Linked DNA regions of Robertmurraya sp. FSL R5-0851. The protein of the gene in region 1 interacts with the protein of each later gene in a pairwise test. Links are inferred from orthologs where the notes say so. Each region holds a gene or a part of one and is shown in the gene's direction. Other genes may lie near its edges.

Region 1 (3,092 bases):
ACAGGAGCAAACGGTATTGTTTTTAAACAAGCGAGGACATTCCTCCTTTGTGATGTGTAGAGACTGCGGATATGTTGTGAACTGTCCAGATTGTGATATTTCATTAACCTATCATAAATTCAGCGAGCGAATGAAGTGTCATTATTGTGGTTATGAGTCGCATGTTCCAACACAATGCCCGGAATGCCAATCAGAGTATATTCGTTATTTTGGAACAGGTACTCAGAAGATTGAAGAAGAACTAGGCAAAGTGTTGCCAGAGGCAAGAGTGATCCGGATGGATGTGGATACAACTTCAAAAAAAGGGGCGCATGAAAAGCTGTTAACTGATTTTGGTGAAGGAAAAGCAGATATTCTGTTAGGAACGCAAATGATTGCAAAAGGATTAGATTTTCCTAAGATTACGCTCGTAGGAGTTCTTTCAGCTGATACGATGCTGCATATCCCTGATTTCCGTTCATCTGAGAAAACCTTTCAGCTGCTAACACAGGTAAGTGGAAGAGCTGGAAGACATGAGCTATCAGGGGAAGTCATTGTACAAACCTATACACCAGAGCATTACAGCATTCAGTTTGCCTCTCAACAGGACTATGATCTGTATTATGAAAGGGAAATGCAAATAAGAAAGCTTCATCATTATCCACCTTTCTACTATATATCCCTGATCACAGTAAGCCATGAGAATTTGATGAAGGTAGTGTCGGTGACAGAGAAGATTACCGGATACATTCGGAATAGTCTTTCTCCAGAAGCGATTGTTCTAGGACCTGTCGCTTCACCAATTCCTCGAATCAAAAATAGATATAGGTACCAATGTTTGATAAAATACAAACGTGAGCCACAGTTAGGTCGTGCCATTAAAACGGTACTTGATCAATATCAGCATGAATCTGCAACAACCGGGTTAACCATTTCTACAGACGTGAATCCTTATATTCTCATGTAGCTGGTTATGAAGCGGGTTGTTTTCGTAGAGAATAGTGATAAATATGAAAAAATCGGAGGAAGTATTTTGACGGTAAAGAAGCTAGTTACTCATCCTGCAGAGGTACTTGAACAAGAATGTGAGAGAGTAACGGTATTTGATAAAAAACTAGAAAAGCTACTAAACGATATGTACGATACGATGATTGAATTCGATGGGGTAGGTCTTGCAGCCCCTCAAATTGGCATAGCAAGACAGATTGCCATCGTTGATATAGACGATGAATCAGGCACGATTGAACTAATTAACCCTGAAATATTAGAAGTGTCCGGCGAACAAACAGGCCCGGAAGGTTGTCTTAGTTTTCCAGGGGTTTACGGAGAAGTAACCAGACCATATTTTGTAAAAGTGAAAGCCCGAAACCGAAAAGGAAAAGCATTTGTGATCGAAGCAGAAGACTTTTTAGCACGTGCGATTCTTCATGAAATCGATCATCTTCATGGCATCCTATTTACATCAAAAGTGACAAGATATTTGACTGAAGAAGAGTTAGAGGGAGTCGAAAGCGAATGACAAAAATAGTGTTTATGGGTACTCCTGATTTTTCTGTTCCCATATTAAGAAGTGTGATAGAAGCTGGATATGAAGTGATCGGTGTTGTGACACAACCGGATCGCCCAGTTGGAAGAAAAAGAGTACTCACTCCACCTCCTGTGAAAGTGGAAGCGGAAAAACATGGTATTCCTGTTCTTCAACCTGAAAAGATTCGTGTAAGAGAGGACTTGGATCAAGTATTGAGCTTAAAGCCTGACTTAGTCGTAACGGCGGCGTTCGGTCAAATTTTACCGAAGGAACTCTTAGAAGTGCCACCACTCGGATGCATAAATGTTCATGCTTCTCTGTTACCAGAATTACGTGGTGGGGCTCCCATTCACTACTCCATCATACAAGGAAAAGAGAAAACGGGAATTACGATCATGTATATGGCTGAAAAGCTGGATGCAGGGGATATTTTGACGCAAGTAGAAGTTGAAATTGCAGAAATAGATACGGTTGGTTCTTTGCATGATAAGCTAAGTGAGGCAGGTTCTAAGTTATTGTTAGACACATTGCCAAGACTGATTAAGGGAGAATTAGATCCAATTCCCCAAAATGAAAAAGAAGCAACATTTGCTTATAATATAAAGCGCGAGGAAGAGAAAATTGTTTGGTCTAAACCAGGCGAAGATATTTACAACCATATTAGGGGTATGAACCCATGGCCAGTCGCTTACACTCATCTTTCTGACTCAGTGATGAAACTTTGGTGGGCGACGAAAGTTAAGGCAGTGAAAAAGGCAGTTCCAGGAGAAATAATTGCAATTGAGGAAGATGGATTTGTCGTTGCTACTGGAAATGATACAGCGATTAAAGTGACTGAGCTCCAGCCTTCTGGTAAAAAGAAAATGACAGCTGATCAATTTTTACGAGGGGCAGGTTCGTTTTTAAAGGTTGGAGATCGTATAGGAGTTAACGAATGACAGAAAAATCAAATGTTCGAGAAAGTGTTGTAACCATTCTAGAGCAAATCGAAAAAAATCAATCATATAGCAATCTACTTTTAAACAATGTGATTAAAAAGAATCAAATTGCCACGAAGGACATTGGATTGTTAACGGAATTAACCTACGGAACATTACAAAGAAAAATGACTCTTGATTATTACTTAGAGCCTTTTATTAAAAACCCTAAAAAGCTTGAAAACTGGGTGAAGCAGCTACTGCGAATGACGTTATATCAAATGCTTTATTTAGATAAAATTCCTGACCGTGCAGCCATTCATGAGGCCGTGGAAATTGCTAAAAAGAGAGGTCATAAAGGGATATCTGGGATGGTTAATGGAGTTCTTCGCTCTATACAACGTGAAGGCATAAGAGATATGAATGACATTAAGGATGAAGTCGAGCGTTTGTCCATAGAAACGAGTCATCCTACTTGGCTTGTTAGAAGATGGACCGAGCAATTTGGGTATAATAAAGCAAAAGAGATGTGTGAGATCAATTTAACTGCACCCATGCAAACCGCACGAATCAATACAAATAAAATCGACAGAGAAGCTTGCATCAAAAGGCTTTCAGAAGAAGGCTATCAAGTTGAGGAAAGTGTGGTTGTTCCTGAAGCAATTAAA
Region 2 (3,177 bases), 100 kb from region 1 along the record:
ATTTTAGCAAACGTTCTTTCTCAACTGCTGTTAGATGATATGCAATCAAGAAAGGGGAAGTAACATGAGCTTACAAGGGAAAAAAATCGGCTTCGGTTTAACGGGTTCTCACTGTACGTATGATGCTGTGTATCCAGAAATCGAGAATCTTATCAATGCTGGTGCAGAAGTATTACCGGTGGTAACAAACACCGTGAAAAATACAACTACTCGCTTTGGAAAAGGTGAGGATTGGATTGAAAGAATTGAAAAGTTAACTGGAAATAAAGCCATTGATTCCATTGTTGGTGCAGAGCCGTTAGGACCAAAGATTCCATTGGACTGCATGATTATTGCTCCACTAACTGGAAATTCAATGAGTAAATTTGCTAATGCGATGACTGATTCTCCAGTGTTAATGGCTGCAAAAGCGACGTTAAGAAATGGAAAACCCGTTGTATTAGGGATTTCCACAAATGATGCACTTGGCTTAAATGGCGTCAATTTAATGAGATTGATGGCGACCAAAAATATATATTTTATTCCATACGGTCAAGATGACCCAATTAAAAAGCCAAATTCATTAGTCGCGCGTATGACTATGCTAGCTGATACAGTGGAGGCTGCTCTTTCTGGCCGACAAATTCAACCAGTACTCGTTGAAAGGTATAAAGATGCACAATAGACAATAGAGGTAATATGCCCTCATCCAATTCTAGCAATAGACTAAAAGCCGTGTTACAAGGAAAAATAGATTCCTTTGCACGGCTTAAATAAAAAATGTACTTCATTAATGCATGAATATGTTAAAATAGATGTTATTATATAGCCATGGAACAGAATGGCGGTAAAAAGGACATTTATTACATGTTGATGTTTTTAATAATGTGATAAATGTTTTACTAGAATTCATATCGATCTTTAGAGATACTGGAAGGGGAATAACGAAATGGCATTATCAGAAAAAGGATTTCATGTAGCTGTTGTGGGAGCAACAGGAGCAGTAGGTCAACAAATGATTCAAACTCTTGAAAATAGAGAATTCCCAATCTCAAAATTAACGTTATTATCATCACCACGTTCAGCAGGTAGTAAAGTCCTTTTTAGAGGTGCAGAACATACGGTTCAAGTAGCAAAGCCAGAGAGCTTTGAAGGGGTCGATATTGCGTTATTTAGTGCAGGTGGAAGCGTATCACTTGAACTAGCACCAGAAGCGGTTAAGCATGGTGCTATTGTTGTAGATAACACAAGTGCATTCCGCATGGATGAAAATGTTCCTCTTGTTGTACCTGAAGTCAATGAAATGGATTTACATGAACATAAAGGAATTATTGCTAATCCGAATTGTTCTACGATCCAAATGGTCGTAGCACTAGAACCACTTCGTAAGCAATATGGTTTAAATAAAATTATCGTTTCAACGTATCAAGCCGTTTCTGGATCGGGTGCGGCAGCAGTGGAAGAGTTGTACGAGCAAACAAAAGCAATTGTATCTAATGAAAATTACGAACCAAAAATCTTACCAGTAAAATCTGATAAGAAACATTATCAAATTGCTTTTAATGCGATTCCACAAATTGATAAATTCCAAGAAAACGGATTTACGTATGAAGAGATGAAAATGATCAATGAAACAAAGAAAATTATGCACTTACCAGAAATCCAAGTAGCAGCTACTTGCGTCCGTCTCCCAGTTGCAACAGGTCACTCTGAGTCATTGTTTGTTGAAGTAGACCAAGCGGGTGTAACGGCTCAGGATGTGAAGAACTTACTTGAAAATGCACCAGGAGTCGTACTTCAAGATGACCCAGAAAACCAATTATATCCAATGCCTGCAAATTGTGTTGGTAAAAATGATGTGTTTGTTGGCCGTATTCGTAAGGATTTGGACAATGAAAAAGGCTTCCATATGTGGGTTGTATCAGATAATCTCCTTAAAGGAGCTGCATGGAACTCAGTCCAAATCGCAGAAAGTTTAGTGAAGTTAGGTATTGTAAAATAGAAATTTAAAGCTGTATAACTAGAGGTGTAACAATGAGAATGATTGTTCAAAAATTCGGTGGCACTTCAGTAAAAGATGAAAAAAGTCGAAATCTTGCAATTGGACATATTAAAAATGCATTAGCTGAAGGGTATAAAGTAGTGGTTGTGGTATCGGCTATGGGTCGAAAAGGTGATCCATATGCAACAGACACTTTGCTATCCTTAATCGGCGGTGCACAGAGTCTAATATCTAAACGTGAACAAGACTTATTACTATCATGTGGGGAAGCCATTTCGAGTGTGGTCTTCTCCAACTTACTGCTTGAAGCAGGGGTTAACGCGACTTCGTTAACTGGTGCGCAAGCAGGTTTTCTAACTACTGATGACCATACAAATGCAAAGATTATTAAGATGAAGTGTGAGCGTGTGATTGAAGAACTGGAACAACATGATGTAGTAGTAGTTGCAGGCTTTCAGGGTGCCGCTCAAAATGGTGACATTACAACGATTGGACGTGGAGGAAGTGACACGTCAGCTGCAGCACTTGGAGCAGCCTTAAAAGCAGAGGTTATCGACATATTTACAGATGTCGAAGGAATTATGACAGCAGACCCTAGAATTGCTGAAAATGCTAGACCACTTTCGGTTGTTACGTATACAGAAGTATGTAATATGGCGTATCAGGGCGCCAAAGTTATTCACCCAAGAGCGGTTGAAATTGCTATGCAAGCGAAGGTACCAATCAGGATTCGCTCTACCTATTCGGATGGTGAAGGGACGCTTGTAACTTCTATTTCGAATGATCATCGTGGAAGTGATATAAAAGAACGGACGGTTACGGGAATTGCCCATCTGTCACCAGTTACTCAAATAAAGGTACTTGCAAAAAAAGGTCAGTATAACCTTCAAGCTGAAGTGTTTAAGTCAATGGCCAATGAGAAGATTAGTGTTGATTTTATAAACATTTCACCTAATGGAGTGGTTTACACGGTATCCAGTGAAATGACAGATAAAGCACTAACAGTTCTTCGTGATTTGGGTCATGAGCCTGAGTTTGAGAAAAATTGTGCAAAGGTCTCTGTTGTGGGTGCAGGAATAGCAGGTGTTCCTGGAGTAACTTCAAAGATTGTTTCAGCACTTTCTGAAAATGGAATTCGTATTCTTCAATCGGCTGATAGTCATACAACGATATGGGTTCTTGTTAAGGAAGATGAT

The links.
Region 2: the proteins of def (region 1) and asd interact in binary tests that used the Escherichia coli proteins (3 or more experiments, as listed by UniProt). The link is inferred for Robertmurraya sp. FSL R5-0851 from one-to-one orthologs.

Annotation. Positions count from the first base shown.
Region 1 is NZ_JBBOOE010000001.1:1,533,549-1,536,640, forward strand. What follows is about bases 1-2,755. They hold def (peptide deformylase), read left to right. Parts: upstream 1-1,012; coding sequence 1,013-1,498; downstream 1,499-2,755. Other genes in these bases: priA (primosomal protein N'), read left to right, coding at 1-946; fmt (methionyl-tRNA formyltransferase), read left to right, coding at 1,495-2,445; rsmB (16S rRNA (cytosine(967)-C(5))-methyltransferase RsmB), read left to right, coding at 2,442-2,755. Also shown: more of rsmB, read left to right, coding at 2,756-3,092. UniProt on the Escherichia coli protein: Removes the formyl group from the N-terminal Met of newly synthesized proteins. Requires at least a dipeptide for an efficient rate of reaction. N-terminal L-methionine is a prerequisite for activity but the enzyme has broad specificity at other positions.
Region 2 is NZ_JBBOOE010000001.1:1,636,100-1,639,276, forward strand. What follows is about bases 115-2,954. They hold asd (aspartate-semialdehyde dehydrogenase), read left to right. Parts: upstream 115-928; coding sequence 929-1,981; downstream 1,982-2,954. Other genes in these bases: dpaB (dipicolinate synthase subunit B), read left to right, coding at 115-664; dapG (aspartate kinase), read left to right, coding at 2,014-2,954. In the rest of the region: dpaA (dipicolinic acid synthetase subunit A), read left to right, coding at 1-63; more of dpaB, read left to right, coding at 65-114; more of dapG, read left to right, coding at 2,955-3,177.